DNA from 4 places in the Enterobacter sp. 6722112 genome. Region 3 is predicted to be linked to each of the others. Evidence: predicted binding sites of a transcription regulator. Region 3 holds the regulator's gene; each other region holds the start of a gene.
The links. The regulator LexA, encoded in region 3, represses DNA repair genes until DNA is damaged. The targets are predictions, from matches to a motif close to TNCTGTATGTACATACAGNA.
Positions count from the first base shown of each region.

Region 1: a site for LexA is predicted at 1,460-1,479, ahead of mutH (DNA mismatch repair endonuclease MutH). Genes of this name have one in related genera too.
Region 2: a site for LexA is predicted at 1,610-1,629, ahead of dinB (DNA polymerase IV). Genes of this name have one in related genera too.
Region 4: a site for LexA is predicted at 2,319-2,338, ahead of umuD (translesion error-prone DNA polymerase V autoproteolytic subunit). Genes of this name have one in related genera too.

Region 1 covers NZ_JBZWGR010000007.1:3,372,060-3,376,270, forward strand. Annotated here, with positions in the region: gene ptsP (phosphoenolpyruvate--protein phosphotransferase) at 1-482, opposite strand, end outside; gene rppH (RNA pyrophosphohydrolase) at 495-1,025, opposite strand; gene mutH (DNA mismatch repair endonuclease MutH) at 1,709-2,401, shown strand; gene AC4OVU_RS17545 (YgdI/YgdR family lipoprotein) at 2,530-2,748, shown strand; gene AC4OVU_RS17550 (NADP(H)-dependent aldo-keto reductase) at 2,881-3,921, shown strand; gene lplT (lysophospholipid transporter LplT) at 4,015-4,211, opposite strand, start outside.
Region 2 covers NZ_JBZWGR010000007.1:728,742-732,952, reverse strand. Annotated here, with positions in the region: gene pepD (cytosol nonspecific dipeptidase) at 1-478, shown strand, start outside; gene dinB (DNA polymerase IV) at 534-1,592, opposite strand; gene nqrM ((Na+)-NQR maturation NqrM) at 1,700-1,900, opposite strand; gene nqrF (NADH:ubiquinone reductase (Na(+)-transporting) subunit F) at 1,903-3,126, opposite strand; gene nqrE (NADH:ubiquinone reductase (Na(+)-transporting) subunit E) at 3,137-3,733, opposite strand; gene AC4OVU_RS05005 (NADH:ubiquinone reductase (Na(+)-transporting) subunit D) at 3,740-4,211, opposite strand, start outside.
Region 3 covers NZ_JBZWGR010000007.1:43,070-47,280, reverse strand. Annotated here, with positions in the region: gene zur (zinc uptake transcriptional repressor Zur) at 101-613, shown strand; gene AC4OVU_RS01615 (CsbD family protein) at 661-870, opposite strand; gene dinF (MATE family efflux transporter DinF) at 990-2,327, opposite strand; gene lexA (transcriptional repressor LexA) at 2,391-2,999, opposite strand; gene AC4OVU_RS01600 (diacylglycerol kinase) at 3,108-3,476, opposite strand; gene plsB (glycerol-3-phosphate 1-O-acyltransferase PlsB) at 3,631-4,211, shown strand, end outside.
Region 4 covers NZ_JBZWGR010000004.1:93,286-97,496, reverse strand. Annotated here, with positions in the region: gene AC4OVU_RS00920 (ParB family protein) at 1-511, shown strand, start outside; gene AC4OVU_RS00915 (Y-family DNA polymerase) at 593-1,864, opposite strand; gene umuD (translesion error-prone DNA polymerase V autoproteolytic subunit) at 1,864-2,295, opposite strand; gene ltrA (group II intron reverse transcriptase/maturase) at 2,701-4,188, shown strand.

The DNA.
Region 1 (4,211 bases), 3.3 Mb from region 3:
GCTGCCAGCTGAGACTGGGAGAGGATCGCAGCCATCTGCGTTGCCAGCGTGACGAGGAAAGACTCCTCGCTTTCGTCGTACTGCCGCAACTCTCGTTGCTGGACAACAAGCACGCCAAGCAGTTGACGACGCTGAATAATCGGCACGCCAAGGAAAGCGCGGAACCGCTCCTCTTTGACGGAAGGGATATATTTGAAGCTGGGGTGTTTTTGCGCATCGGCAAGGTTGATTGGCTCCGCCAGTCGCCCGACCAGGCCAACAATACCTTCATCAAACGCGAGCGTGACGGTGCGTCCCCGTGGTTTTTTTAAACCGCGGGTTGCCATCAGGTAGTAGCAACGTCGGTCATGGTCGGCCAGGTAGACCGAACAGACCTCGGTTTCCATCGCAAGACAGATGTCCGTCACCAGAATATTCAGCGCCTCGTTGAGGCGAGGCGCACTGGCAACCTTTTCAACTATTTCTCGCAAGCGGGTGAGCATGATTTGCGTAGCTTAACCTCTTTTACGTCGCCAGGCAGGTGCGCTCTGTGGCTTCGGAGGCGTCTCCTGAAGCTGCATCACGACACTTGCGAACTCTTTCATCACCCTACGATATACATCGCGCTTAAATGACACGACCTGACGAACCGGATACCAGTAGCTTACCCAGCGCCAGCCATCAAACTCTGGCGTGCTGCTGGTTTGCATATTGATATCTGAATCGTTGCCCACCAACTGCAAAAGAAACCACTTCTGTTTCTGGCCGATACAAACCGGCTTTGTGTCCCAACGCACCAAACGTTTCGGTAACTTGTAACGCAACCAGTTGCGGGTCGAAGCCAGGATGCGAACATCTTTTCGGCTTAAACCAACCTCTTCAAACAGCTCCCGGTACATCGCTTGTTCTGGGGACTCTCCGGGATTGATCCCGCCTTGCGGGAACTGCCAGGAGTGCTGACCATATCGCCGGGCCCACATCACCTGGCCCTGACGATTACAAATTACTATTCCTACGTTTGGGCGGTAGCCATCGTCATCAATCACCGGACTACCCCAAACTAAATCTGATATATGAATGATTGTTTCACACTACAGGGAGGCGGTAAACCACTCTCTTACAGGCCTGCAACCTAATAACATTTGAATAACTCACAATTTAGTGCGGAGTTATAAACAGATGCGGGCGACAGAGACCATTTTTATTCACCTTTTCTGTGGATATAGTTGTGAAGAAGTGCGGAATTACCGATGAACAACCTTGTAACCCGACGAGCCGCCAATTTACCCCGCTTATAACAAATCATTTAAATTCATATGATTATATTGAAATTAAGGGTATCCAGGGCGATAAACGTGACGATCATCACATCAAAGATCCTCCTGCTGATGAAAGATCGAACAGCGTCGGTTTTATCCACAGTTTGTGCCAATAAGTTAGGCACAATTTGTGTGAAAATTCGATTTTCATCGCACGTCAAGGCTGTAAATTGAAACAGTAGTGGCAGTTATTCCCAGTTATCCCATTTTTCTGTGGATAACATGGTGTAAGATCCTGTTTATTGTCAGTGACCAGAATTGCACAACCTGTTTTTTAGCCGCCGCGGGACGGATTGTATTCTAAAAAAGATGATATAAATCATCCACATGGAATAGGTGCACAGAAAAAGGTAAACTCTGTCCACAAGGGATAAAATATCAGCTCATTTTTTAATCAAAAGGTCGTTAGCATGCAATCTCTCGCCCCACTGCTCTCTCCTCCCGTCAGTGAAGCCCAGTTGCTCCAGCAGGCACAACGCCTGGCAGGCTATTCACTGGGCGAGCTGGCCGTGATGGCGGGGTTGACGATACCTAACGATCTAAAGCGTGATAAGGGCTGGATCGGCGTGTTGCTGGAACGCTGGCTGGGCGCAAGCGCGGGCAGTAAACCCGAGCAAGATTTTGCGGCGCTGGGGGTGGAACTGAAGACGATCCCCATCGATAGCCAGGGGCGGCCGCTGGAAACCACCTTTGTCTGCGTTGCGCCGCTCACGGGTAACAGCGGAGTGACATGGGAAACCAGCCACGTCAGGCATAAGCTGAAGCGGGTGTTGTGGGTACCCGTTGAGGGCGACAGGCAGATCCCGCTGGCTGAGCGTCGCGTTGGCGCCCCGCTGCTCTGGAGCCCGAATGAAGAAGAGGAGAGACAGCTTTCCCAGGACTGGGAAGAGCTGATGGACATGATTGTGCTGGGACAGGTTGAGCGTATCACCGCCCGGCATGGCGAAGTGCTGCAACTTCGTCCCAAAGCCGCCAACAGCAAAGCGCTCACTGAAGCGGTAGGCGCACAGGGCGAACCGATCCTGACGCTGCCGCGCGGTTTCTATCTTAAAAAGAATTTCACCGGGGCGCTGCTGGCACGCCACTTCCTGTTGAAAACATAGTTTTTTACCAATTTTGCGCTCCGGCTAACATAATCTCCTCCTTTTTAAGATTTCCCCCCTTTCACCTGTCGTAATATCAGGTTATTACTACACTATGATTTGATACGAGCCAGGTGAGGATGAGAACGATGAAAAAATGGGCAGTAATTATCTCAGCAGTCGGTTTAGCGTTTGCGGTATCGGGTTGCAGCAGCGACTATGTCATGTCAACGAAAGATGGTCGTATGATCCTGACCGATGGCAAACCCGAAGTCGACGACGATACCGGTCTGGTGAGTTACCGCGATCGCGAAGGCAATCAAATGCAGATTAATCGCGACGAAGTCTCCCAGATCATCGAGCGTTAAACAGATAAAGGTCAGTAGCTTGCTGGCCTTTTTGATTTTTTCCTTCCCCTTTTGCCTTCCCTCTGCCATGTTTATATTCCTTTGTCGGGAGGTTCCTGACGCAGTCTGTATGTCTAAAAAAGGAAACCGGCTATGCATTATCACCGTATCCCCCACAGCGCTCTGGAGATTAGCCAACTGGGGTTGGGCACCATGACATTTGGTGAACAAAACAGCGAAGCCGATGCCCATGCACAACTCGATTACGCCGTCAGCCAGGGCATTAACCTGATTGACGTGGCGGAGATGTACCCCGTTCCTCCCCGCCCGGAAACACAAGGTCTTACTGAAACGTATGTCGGCAACTGGCTGGCGAAACGCGGTAATCGCGAAAAGCTGGTCATCGCCTCCAAAGTCAGCGGCCCTTCCCGTAATAACGATGCCGGGATCCGCCCTAACCAGATCCTCGATCGGAAGAATATCCGTGCCGCGCTGGATGCCAGCCTCAAGCGCCTGCAAACCGACTATCTCGATCTTTATCAGGTGCACTGGCCGCAGCGTCCGACGAACTGCTTCGGTAAGCTTGGCTACACCTGGAACGAAAGTGCTCCGGCAGTTACCCTGCTGGAAACGCTGGAAGCGCTCACGGAGTGCCAGCGGGCGGGTAAGATCCGCTACATCGGCGTTTCCAACGAGACGGCGTTTGGCGTGATGCGCTATCTGCATCTGGCCGATAAACACGATCTGCCGCGCATCGTGACCATTCAGAACCCGTACAGCCTGCTGAACCGCAGTTATGAAGTGGGTCTGGCGGAGGTGACGCAGTACGAAGAGGTGGAGCTGCTCGCCTACTCCTGTCTGGGCTTCGGTACCCTGACGGGCAAATACCTGAACGGCGCGAAACCGGCTGGTGCGCGTAACACGCTTTTCAGCCGCTTCACCCGCTATAGCGGCGAGCAGACGCAAAAAGCCGTTGCGGCCTACGTGGATATCGCGAAACGCTACGGACTCGATCCGGCGCAGATGGCGCTGGCCTTCGTGCGTCGTCAGCCGTTTGTGGCGAGTACCCTGCTCGGCGCAACGACGATGGATCAGTTGAAAACAAATATTGAGAGTTTCCATCTGAACCTGAGTGAAGAGGTATTAGCGGAGATTGAAGCGGTGCATCAGGTTTATACCTACCCGGCACCGTAATAAAAGCAAAACGGCAACGTGCGTTGCCGTTTTTAGGGTTTTCACCCTCTCCCTGTGGGAGAGGGCCGGGGTGAGGGCATCAGGCCGCACAATTCAACGACGACGCTGCCAGACCCACAGACCGCTAATCGCCAGCGCGAACAGCGCGCCGAATCCTACCCCGATTGCCACGACCGGCGCACCTGCTTTTACCGCCAGCGAGTAAATCCCCAGCATCAGTAACATCGCCATGTTTTCACCAAGGTTTTGCACCGCAATGGCGTTACCCGCCCCAACGGTCTGCTTGCCGC
Region 2 (4,211 bases), 690 kb from region 3:
GCCAAACGGCGTTATTCGCAACTCTGACGTGGCGAAAGGCGTGGTGGAAACCTCCCTGAACGTGGGCGTGGTGACCATGGGTGACGACAGCGCAGAGATCATCTGCCTGATCCGTTCCCTGATCGACAGCGGTAAAGAGTACGTTGTGAGCATGCTGGAATCTCTGGGCACCCTGGCCGGCGCGAAAACGTCTGCAAAAGGCAGCTACCCGGGCTGGCAGCCGGATGCAAGTTCTCCGGTCATGGCACTGGTGCGTGAAACTTATCAGCGACTGTTCAACAGCACCCCGAACATTCAGGTTATTCATGCGGGTCTGGAGTGTGGTCTGTTCAAGAAACCGTATCCGGATATGGACATGGTCTCCATCGGGCCAACCATCACCGGGCCACACTCCCCGGATGAGCAGGTTCACATTGAAAGCGTCGGTCACTATTGGACGCTGCTGACTGAGCTGCTGAAAGCAATTCCTGTTAAGTAATTAGCCGTTTGATGCCCGGTGGCGCTACGCTTGCCGGGCCTACGATTAGCGTAATCTACAGTCCCAACACCAGTTGACGCTCCAGCTGCGGATCCAGCAAGGTGACGTGCAGCCCCACCAGCCTCACCCCTCGTCCGCCCCGCCGTTCTTCCCACGCCTTTTTCGCCGTCGCGATAAGATCCTCTTTGTTGAGGCGTGGCCAGACGTGCTCCTGCGTCGTCTGCTGAAAATCGTTAAATTTCAGTTTGATGCCCTGTCGGGCAATAAGCAGATCCGGTTTGACCTTCAGTAAGCGTCGTTCAAGCTCAGGATAAAGCTGTTCCGTAATAATGGTTTCACACTCGGTCCAGTCATGGATATCTTCGCTCAGCGTGCGTTCAACGCCGACCGATTTACGCAGCCGTTCGTTGTTCACATCCCGGTCATCAATGCCCTGACTGCGTTCCCACAGTACGCGGCCAAACTTGCCAAAACGCTTAAGCAGCAGCGCCAGATCGCTGTGCTGAACGTCTTCGCAGGTGCGTAGCCCCATACTTTCCAGCTTCGCGGCGGAGACTTTGCCCACGCCGGGGATTTTGCTGAGCGGCAGCGTCTTTAAAAACGCCGGAACCTCTTCCGGAGTGATGACGTACTGGCCGTTGGGCTTATTTAAATCGGAGGCGATTTTGGCGAGAAATTTGACCGGCGCGACGCCTGCCGATGCCGTCAGGTTCAGCTCGTTAAAAATAGTCTGGCGGATCTCCTGCGCCATCAGGGTGGCGGAGCCGTGGCAGTGCACGCTGTGGGTGACATCCAGATAGGCTTCATCCAGCGATAACGGTTCAATCAGTGAGGTGTAGCGGGAGAAGATCTCCCGAATGTGGCTCGATGCTTCTTTATAGGCATCAAAACGTCCGGGCAAAAGAGTGAGATGCGGGCACAGTTTCAGCGCCATCGCTGTCGGCATGGCGCTGCGTACACCGTATTTGCGAGCAGGATAGTTGGCGGTGCTGATGACACCGCGCTGAACCCGGCTGCCGCCAATGGCGATCGGAATATCCCGCAGCGCCGGGTTGTCACGCATCTCCACTGCGGCAAAAAAGCAGTCCATATCGACATGGATTATTTTGCGCATAGTAAGCCCTCACTTATTACTGGATAAGTATACAGTAAACAAATGAGGGTTGAGAAGTGCGCGCAGGAATTGTCGGGTGGCGGCGTTGCCTTACCCGACCTGGAAGACTAAATAATGCGTTGCTGCTCGCGAGCCATCCGCTTTTTCCGCGCATCGCACGGTTCCGGACAATCGCACACTTTTTCCATTCCGATGGAAGAGATGCCTCCGCAACTGCCCTGAATGCTTTTACGCTTGATGATCCAGCCTAAGGACATGCCGAAGATCACCAGCACAAACACCGCAAAGGTCGCCAGAAAAGTCAGCATAATCAGCCTCCGAAATCATCAAGCATGATGTTCTCATCTTCCACGCCAAGATCTTTTAGCATCTTAATCACGGCGGCGTTCATCATTGGTGGACCACACATATAGAACTCGCAGTCTTCCGGTGCCGGGTGCTGTTTGAGGTAATTTTCATACAGCACGTTGTGGATGAAGCCCGTATAGCCTGTCCAGTTATCTTCCGGCTGCGGATCGGATAGCGCCACATGGAAGGTAAAGTTAGGGTTATCACGCGCCAGTTGTTCAAACTCATCGTCATAGAACATTTCGCGCAGTGAACGCGCCCCGTACCAGAAGCTGATCTTACGCTTGCTGCCAAGTCGTTTGAGCTGGTCAAAAATATGCGAACGCATCGGCGCCATACCCGCACCGCCGCCGATAAAGACCATCTCCGCGTCAGTATCTTTGGCAAAGAATTCGCCGAACGGGCCGGAAATCGTCACTTTGTCGCCAGGCTTGAGGGACCAGATATACGACGACATGACGCCAGGAGGGGCATCAGGCACATTCGGTGGCGGCGTGGCGATACGCACGTTGAGCATAATAATGCCCTTCTCTTCCGGATAGTTAGCCATGGAATAGGCGCGAAGCGCGGGCTCTTTTACCTCGGAAACAAAGCGGAAGAGGTTAAATTTATCCCAGTCTGCCCGGTACTCCTCAGGCACATCGAAGTCAGCATACGCGACGGTGTGTGCCGGACAATCAATCTGGATATACCCACCCGCACGGAACGGGACGCTCTCCCCTTCAGGGACACGCAGTTTGAGCTCTTTGATGAACGTGGCTTTGTTATCGTTAGAGATAACTTCGCATTCCCATTTTTTCACGCCGAAGATCTCCTCCGGCAGCTCAATCTTCATGTTCTGGCGCACAGCGACCTGGCACGCCAGACGGCATCCCTCTTTCGCTTCACGCTTCGTGATATGCGACAGTTCCGTTGGCAGAATATCACCGCCGCCCTCTTTGACCGTCACACGGCACTGGCCACAGGAGCCACCGCCGCCACAGGCAGACGAGACAAAAATCCCGTTGCCGGAGAGCGTGTTAAGCAGCTTATCCCCTGCCGGGGTACGGATCTGATTCTGCGGATCGTCATTGATATCAATGATCACATCCCCGGAATTGACCAGCTTCGCACGCGCCGCCAGGATCAGCCCTGACAGCACCAGTACTATCAGCGTGAACATCACCACGCCAAGAATAATTTCCATCTGTTAGCCCTTATAGCTGCACACCGGAGAAGGACATAAAGCCCAACGCCATCAGGCCGGTGGTGATAAAGGTGATCCCTAAGCCACGAAGCCCCGCAGGTACGTTGGCATATTTCATTTTTTCACGGATCCCCGCCATGGTGACAATCGCCAGCATCCAGCCGATACCGGAACCGAAGCCATACACAACCGATTCACTGAAGTTGTAATCGCGCTGAACCATAAACGAGACGCCACCGAAGATGGCGCAGTTCACGGCGATCAGCGGCAGGAAGATCCCCAGCGCGTTGTACAGCGACGGGAAGTATTTATCGAGGATCATCTCCAGGATCTGAACAAGCGCCGCAATCACTCCGATAAAGGTGATGAAGTTCAGGAAGCTAAGATCAACCCCCTCCACCAGCGCGCCATCGCGCAGCACGAAGTTGAATACCAGGTTGTTAATCGGAACGGAAAGCCCCAGCACAACGGTAACTGCCACGCCCAGACCAAATGCCGTCGATACCTTTTTAGAAACGGCAAGGAACGTACACATGCCCAGGAAGAAAGCGAGCGCCATGTTTTCAACAAACACCGAGCGCACAAATAAACTCAGGTAATGAGCCATTGTCGGTTACTCCTTTTCCTGCTGTTCAGGCTTCAACGTACGAATCAGCCAGATCAGCAAACCGATAATGAAAAATGCGCTTGGGGCCAGCAGGAACAGGCCGTTCGGCAGATACCAGCCGCCGTTCTGTACCGTATCCAGCACCGGAATGCCAAACAGCTTGCCGCTGCCAATAAGTTCGCGCAGGAAACCAACCGTCAACAGGATCACGCCGTAACCCAGACCGTTGCCGATACCGTCCATAAAGCTCGCCAGCGGTGGCATTTTCATCGCATAGGCTTCAGCACGCCCCATCACGATGCAGTTGGTGATTATCAGGCCGACAAACACCGAAAGCTGCTTCGAGGTTTCATAGGCGAAGGCGCGCAGGAGCTGATCGACCACGATCACCAGCGAGGCGATAATAGCCATCTGCACGATGATCCTCACGCTGTTGGGTATGTGGTGGCGGATCATTGAGATAAACATGCTGGAAAAC
Region 3 (4,211 bases):
TGCGATGCGTCAGGTATAGCACAGCCTGGCGGATCTCGGTGTTTTTAGCAGAACATGATAAAGTGAATGTTTTCACCCCTTACCATATCCGAGGTGCCCGATGGACAAGTCCACAAAAGAGCTGTTAGCGCAAGCTGAAAAGCTGTGCGCGCAACGCAATGTGCGCCTGACCCCGCAGCGCCTTGAGGTACTGCGTCTGATGAGCCTGCAACAGGGTGCCATCAGCGCCTACGATCTGCTCGATCTGCTGCGTGAAAGCGAGCCGCAGGCAAAACCGCCGACCGTTTATCGGGCGCTGGATTTCCTGCTGGAGCAAGGGTTTGTGCATAAAGTGGAATCAACAAACAGCTATGTGCTGTGCCATCTTTTTGACCAGCCAACTCACACGTCCGCCATGTTTATCTGCGATCGCTGTGGTGTGGTGAAGGAAGAGTGTGCGGAAGGTGTGGAAGATATTATGCATACGCTGGCAGCCAGAATGGGCTTTGCGCTGCGCCATAACGTGATTGAAGCCCACGGCTTATGTTCTGCCTGCGTGGAGGTGGAGTCATGCCGCCATCAGGATGCCTGTCAGCACGATCACTCTATCCTGGTGAAGAAAAAGCCGCGTTAAAGCCAAAGAAAAAGGCGGCTCAGGGCCGCCCTTGGGGATAGTGCCGGTTACCAGCGGTAGTCGTTACGGGTTTCCCAGTCTTTGACTTCGTTTTCCGCCTGATCTTTTTCGTAACCGTAGCGCTCCTGGATTTTACCTACCAGCTGATCGCGCTTACCTTCAATGACGGTCATATCGTCATCTGTCAGCTTACCCCACTGTTCTTTCGCTTTACCTTTGAATTGCTTCCAGTTGCCGCCGATTTCGTCTTTATTCATAATCGTGTCCTCGTGTTAAGCGTCTATGAGTATCGTCCGCTTCGTTCTTTTCTGCTGGACGTGATTATTATTGTAGTTAAGGATTCGGCAGTTGTTTTTATATTCGGAATCTTTAACCGTTACGATATATCGTGCGGGGCTGGAAACCAGGTATTGTTTCGCCAGTGACGATGCCAGATAACGGCCAGCGAAAGGCCACGCAGTGAGAGAAACACCGCCAGCGCCAGCCACAGACCATGATTGCCGAGATACGGCAGGGTTAGCAGCGTCAGGCCGAACCCCGCCGCCGCGACGGCCATGCTGTTGCGCATCTCCGCCCCTCGCGTCGCACCAATAAACATGCCGTCCAGCAAATAGCACCACACGCCCACCACCGGTAATACTACCTGCCAGAGGATGTAGCGATCGGCCAGCTCACGTAGCGCGGGCAACGAGGTGAGTAGCGCGACAATATGCCCACCAAAACAGGCGTACACCAGAGCAAAGACCAGCGCTACCAGGCCCGCCTGACGACAGGCAGCACGCCAGACTTCACGTAACTGGCCGCTTTCACGCGCGCCATAGGCCTGCCCTGAATGCGCCTCCACGGCGTAAGCAAAACCATCCAGCGCGTAAGCGGTAAAGGTCAGTAATGTCATGAGCACTGCGTTGACGGCAACGATCTCAGGCCCAAGACGCGCACCAAAAACGGTTAATGCACCAAAGCAGAGTTGCAGCAGAAGCGAACGGAGCATGATGTCGCGATTAAGCGCCAGCAGCTTTCGAATGTTGCCGCGCCAGGCCGATTTCAGCAGATCCAGGGTGATACCGCGCATCGCCAGCACGCGCCAGACCATCCCCAAACCGATCAGCAGCGTACCGTACTCGGCAATCGCCGTGGCCAGCGCCGCGCCCCGGACGTTCATGTGCAGCCCCATCACCAGCCAGAGATCGAGCACAATGTTAAGCAGGTTGCCCACCACCAGCAGGATCACCGGCGCGCGGGCGTACTGCACGCCCAGCAGCCAGCCCAGCAGGACCAGGTTTGCCAGTGAAGCGGGCGCGCTGAGCCAGCGAATTTCGAGGAACCGCCGGGCCTGTTCCAGTACGGCATCGCTGCCGCCTACAATATGGAGCGCAAGATCAATCAGCGGCGTACGCAACAGAACGATTAACGCGCCGGCACCGAATGCCAGAATGAGCGGCTGAACCAGCGCACGCGCCAGACGCAGGGGATCTTTTGCACCATACGCCTGGGCCGTCAGGCCTGTCGTACTCATGCGCAGAAAAAGCAGCAGCATAAAGAGGAAGCTGGTCGCCGTTGCGCCGATCGCGACGCCGCCAAGATAAATCGGCGAATCGAGATGCCCGATAACCGCCGTATCCACCAGCCCCAGCAGAGGAACGGTAATATTGGAAAAAATCATCGGTAGCGCAAGACGCCACAACGCCTTATCGGCAGAAGTTAGCAATGCCATGGAAATTACCGGAATCAGAAAACAGGCCAGGCTGTAGAGGAACTACAGCCTGTCAGGAAGAGATTACAGCCATTCACCGTTGCGGATAACGCCGACCGCCAGCCCTTCAATAGAGAAGCTCTGCTCGCGGAGATCCACCACAATCGGGGAGAATTCATTGTTTTCAGGCAGAAGCTGCACGGTATTGCCTTGTTTTTTCAGGCGCTTAACCGTCACTTCATCATCAATGCGCGCCACCACGACTTGCCCGTTACGCACATCCTGCGTTTTGTGTACCGCCAGCAGATCGCCATCCAGAATACCGATATCTTTCATGGACATTCCGCTAACGCGCAGCAGGAAATCGGCGCTCGGCTTGAACATGCCTGGGTCAACCTGATAGTGCCCTTCGATGTGCTGCTGCGCCAGCAGAGGTTCACCTGCGGCAACGCGGCCCACCAGTGGAATACCGCTCTCTTCTTCCACAAGCAGACGAATGCCGCGTGAGGCGCCGGAAACAATCTCAATCACGCCCTTACGCGCCAGCGCTTTAAGGTGCTCTTCGGCAGCATTAGGAGAACGGAAGCCCAGACGCTGCGCAATTTCTGCACGCGTGGGTGGCATACCCGTCTGGCCGATATGATCCCGAATGAGATCAAACACCTCTTGCTGCCTGGTCGTTAACGCTTTCATACCGCCCCCTGGGTGTATATACAGTTATGCTGTGAGTATATACAGTCAAAGGCGATTTTGGAACCAAAAACTGCACAAAAAACCAGGGACTTAATTATTCCTCGAGGCTCATCGGAAATGCGACCAAAGCAGCGTGACCCAGGTGATCGCCGCAGTGATAATCGCCAGCAGTACGGCAGCGGAACCCATGTCTTTCGCCCGGCCAGACAGTTCATGGAATTCCGACCCGATTCGGTCAACAACGGCCTCAATAGCGCTATTCAGAATTTCCACTATCATCACCAGAAGGACAGATCCGATGAGCAGTACGCGGGTGATAGCATCAACATCAAGGAAGCAGGCGATGACAACGGCAACGATTGCGGCAACCGCTTCCTGGCGGAAAGCGGCTTCATTAACCCATGCCGCGCGGAAACCTTTCCATGAATAACCGGCAGCTTTAATGATTCGAGTTAACCCAGTGGTATTATTGGCCATTAAAAGAACCTTTTATGATAAATAGCGTCTGTAACTAAAGCCGCAGCGCGTTTTGCTGCAACCTGAAGTATGACGGGTAACAACAGAAATTTTGCGCGCTTTCTGTTATCCTTGCGCCGCAATTGCATTATTAACCAGAGGCTTTACATCGTTTATGTCCGGCTGGCCACGAATTTACTACAAATTACTTAATTTACCATTAAGCGTCCTGGTAAAAAGTAAGTCTATCCCAGCAGAACCTGCGCTGGAATTAGGGCTCGATACGTCGCGCCCTATTATGTACGTTTTGCCTTATAACTCGAAGGCAGACCTGCTGACGCTTCGCGCTCAATGTCTGGCGCACGATTTACCTGACCCGCTTGAACCGCTGGAAGTCGACGGTACGCTGCTGCCGCGCTACGTGTTCATCCATGGCGGGCCGCGCGTGTTCACCTATTACACGCCGAAAGAAGAGTCCATTAAGCTGTTCCATGATTACCTCGATCTGCACCGCAGCAACCCCGATCTGGATGTGCAGATGGTGCCGGTGTCGGTGATGTTTGGCCGTCGTCCGGGGCGCGAAAAAGGGGAAGAGAACCCGCCGCTGCGTATGCTCAACGGCATTCAGAAGTTCTTCGCCGTCTCCTGGCTGGGACGCGACAGCTTTGTCCGCTTCTCACCTTCCGTTTCACTGCGCCGCATGGCGGATGAACACGGCACTGACAAAATCATTGCGCAAAAGCTGGCGCGCGTTGC
Region 4 (4,211 bases), on a different contig from region 3:
TCTTAAAGAGTCCGGATTTAATCAAAAGGAAATTGCTGAACTGGAGGGATTATCTCAGGCTAAAGTTACCAGGGCGCTGCAGGCGGCGGCCGTACCGCAAGACTTAATTTCTCTGTTCCCGGTTCAGTCGGAGCTATCGTTTAGTGATTATAAACTTCTTTTAGAAGTTAATGAAAAACTCGGTGAAAAGGGATTAACGCCTGAAGAACTCATTCAGTCTGTATCAGCTCAGCTCGATGCAATTTTGAGTGATGGCGAGCGACCAGAAGACGAACAGAAAGCCAGTATTCTGAAGCTGATTTCTCAGGCATCTCAGGCATTGATAGATCCATCTCCCAAGGAAAAGTCAGTGGTTTCCCCACTCTGGTCTTTTGAAGAAAAGGACAAGTTCGCGCGTAAGCGTGTGAAAGGGCGCACGCTGACTTATGAGTTTAGCCGTATGTCAAAAGTGATTCAGGATGAACTGGACAAGGCTATCAACGAAGTCCTTGACAGAAATTTGAGTCAATAATTTCGCCATGGCGATTTCACATCTAACTTATTGTAATTAGGCAGTTTAGGTTGAGAATTTCACGGTGAAATCGCCATAGTTTCACGCCAGTTTCGCTGCAGGAATATCTGACCATCGTGTCGTATAAGCAGGAGAAAGCATCTCCCGTTTCATCTGCCATTCCGGGGCCATACCCCGCCCCGCAAACCATACTTTACCCAGCCCTGAGTTGTTGATCCCGTCCAGAACCCTCATCAGCTCAGCACTGTGAGGGCGTGGCGGGCGTTCGTCGAACAGTTGCAGCTGCGAAACTCCGGAGCCGGTGAAGTCATTCAGCATAACTCCGGCTTTGGCATACCGGTGCCCATCCCTCCAGATACGCTCCAGAGCCGTTGTAGCGGCTGCAATGATGTCCCTGGTGTCCTGAGTGGGTGTAAGAAGTTTTTCCGTAGCCACGTTGCCGTAGTAAGGCTCTTTAATGGCGAACGGAGACGTTTTGATGAAAACGGAAATATGCCGGCAATACTGGTGCTCTTTACGCAGTTTTTCAGAGGCCCGCTCTGCGTGCTGACAGATAGCCTGACGGAGTGACTCGTACTCCGTGATCTTCACGCCAAAACTGCGGCTGCAGACAATTTGCTGTTTCGTCGGAGGGGCTTCCTCAAGCGAAAGGCAGCTTTCCCCGTTCAGTTCCCGTACCGTTCGCTCAAGGACGACAGAAAAATTTTTGCGGATGAAGGCCGGGTTCGTCAGAGCCAGATCGAGCGCGGTTTTTATGCCCAGCACATTTAGCTTGCGTGCAATACGGTTACCCACCCCCCAGATTTCTTCAACCGGCTGCAGTGAAAGCAGTTTCCGCGTCCTTTGCGGATTTCCCCTGGTCAGAGCGAGTACGCCATGAAACTGTTTCCACTCTTTTGAGGCCCACTGGGCTGATTTTGCGAGGGTTTTCGTTGGTCCGGCGCCCACGCCAATGGTCAGGCGGGTACAGTCATACACCTGCTGACGCAGCTGCCGGGCGAAGTCCTCAAGCCCCATACAGTGCTCCACGCCGGTCAGGTCGAGGAACATCTCATCAATTGAATACTGTTCCACCCTGGGGGCCAGTTCCTCCAGGCAGTTCATCACGCGCGCCGATATCGAGGCGTAAAGTTCATAATTACTTGAAAACGCATATATTTTTTCCGGGTATCTTTCGTTTTTTATCTGAAACCACGGAGTTCCCATTTTGATCCAGGGCTTCGCCTCGGCACTGCGAGCGATTACATTCCCGTCGTTGTTGCTCAGGACGACTATCGGCTTTCCTTTCAAATCCGGGCGGAAAACACGTTCACAGCTGGCATAGAAGCTGTTCACATCGGCCAGGGCAAACATCAGTACATCTCCCTCGGGCGGTGGATGATATGCGTGACGACGCCAAAGATATCCAGCTCGTCGGGATCAGGATAAATCGGCGACCAGGAGGCATTCATGGGCTGCAGCGTCAGTCGCGGCGTCAGCAGAAGCCGTTTCACCGTAAACTCCCCCTGCATGCTGGCGACAACGATATCGCCGTGCCGCGGCTTTTCAGCACTGTCCACAACCAGCAGATCGCCATTGTACAGACTGCCGTCGGCCATGCTGTCTCCGCTGGCACGCAGGTAGTACGTCGCGCTCGGATGCCGTATGCAGTAATCATGGAGATCCAGATCGGACTCGACATAGTCAGCAGCAGGGCTGGGAAAACCGCAGCTGGCCAGATCGGCAAACAATGGATGGGCCTGTGGCGGGAGTTCTTTCCCGGTGCTGAAAAGTTGTAGTTTCATCTTTCCTCCTGACACTCTAATTTTACTGGTTATACATACAGTGTTCGCCGGGAGACCGGTAGAGATCAAGGGGTGAAAGTCCCCGACCATTGAAGGACCAGCAATCCACAAGGTCCCCGAGTCATGCGTTGCATACCGCGAGGTATGGGGCGAAGCGTTGACAGGGGTGTTGACAGGCCAGCCATTGAGCCACGAAATGTATATTAAATTACCGGGTGCCGACGTTGTACTGTTAACGGAAGGCAACATCATAGGGTGCGATACTGCGAGTGCCACATGGACCCGGCGGGGTCTGAGACCCTGGCATGTCAATACGATCTCTACGCGGGAACCGGGAGATCTCCCCTCTGACCATCTGCCAGTGTCGGAGACGGCCCGCACCGGGAAGACGAGGAGTCATAGCCGGTGATGTACGGAGAGGAGAAGTCGGACTCGCTCATAGTAGCGGCGAAGCAGGCGAACAACCCGAAAGGAGCGGAGTCAGTGGAGCGAAGGAGCGGGGCCAAGGGGAACGCGGAACAGCCACACATGCGCCGGACACAGAGCCGGGAAAGCATGTCACAGAGGCTGTCACGCGTGCGGGAAGCTGCGAAGCAGCGGAAGAAAGAACGGTTTACAGCATTGTTCCACCTGCTGACAGTCGAAGCACTGGAAGCCGCATTCCTCTCCCTGAGCAGGAAAGCGGCCGCCGGAGTGGATGGCATCAGGTGGATGGACTACGCCGGAAACATGAAGAACAACATAACAGATCTGCACCGGAGGCTACATCAGGGCAGCTACAGGGCGCAGCCCGGCAGGCGTCACTACATCCCAAAAGCGGATGGAAAACAACGCCCGCTCGGCATCGCCTCGCTGGAGGACAAGATCGTCCAGTATGCGCTGGTGAAAATCCTGAACGCAGTCTATGAAAACGACTTTATGGGGTTCTCATACGGGTTCAGACCCGGGCGAAGCCAGCACGATGCACTGGACGCACTGGCCACAGGGCTGGTACGCACTAACGTAAACTGGGTACTGGATGCCGACATCAGTCAGTTCTTCGACAGGGTGAGCCACGAATGGCTGATCAGGTTCACAGAGCATCGGATCGGCGACCGGAGCGTAATCAGGCTCATACGTAAGTGGCTCACAGCCGGGACGTTGGAGGAGGGTCAATGGCGAGCAACGGAGGAAGGCACCCCACAGGGTGCGGTCATCTCACCGCTGCTGGCAAACATATACCTCCACTACGTCTTCGATCTGTGGGCGCATCAGTGGCGACGTCGCTATGCCACAGGCAATGTGGTAATGGTCAGATACGCCGATGACATCGTCATCGGGTTCGACAAACGATACGATGCCCGGCGCTTCCGTATAGCCATGCAGCGCAGACTGAGGGAGTTCGGACTCACGGTTCACCCGGAGAAAACCCGTCTGATGGAGTTCGGCCGCTTCGCTGCCGAAAACCGTGCCATCAGGGGAAAAGGCAAACCAGAAACGTTCAACTTCCTCGGGTTCACGCACATCAGCGGGAAAGATCGCAACGGCAGGTTCATGCTGATACGAAAGACCCGCCGGGATCGGATGACGGCAACTCTGAAAGCCATCAAAGACGGTCTGCGAAGGCGCTGGCATTACTCAATCCCCGAACAGGGAAAATGGCTCAGGAGAGTGGTTCAGGGATACCTGAACTATCACTCGGTACCGGGCAACTTCCCCACCATGCAGAAGTTCAGGACACACGTAACAAACCTCTGGCGCCGGGCGCTCAGGCGCAGGAGCCAGAAGGATGATACGACCTGGACGAAAGCAAACAAACTGGCAGCCGCATGGCTACCAAGGGTTCGGGTTCTTCATCCATGGCCTGTGGAGCGGTTCACCGCCAGACACCCGAGGCAGGAGCCCGGTGCGTAAATCGCGCACGCCGGGATCTGTGC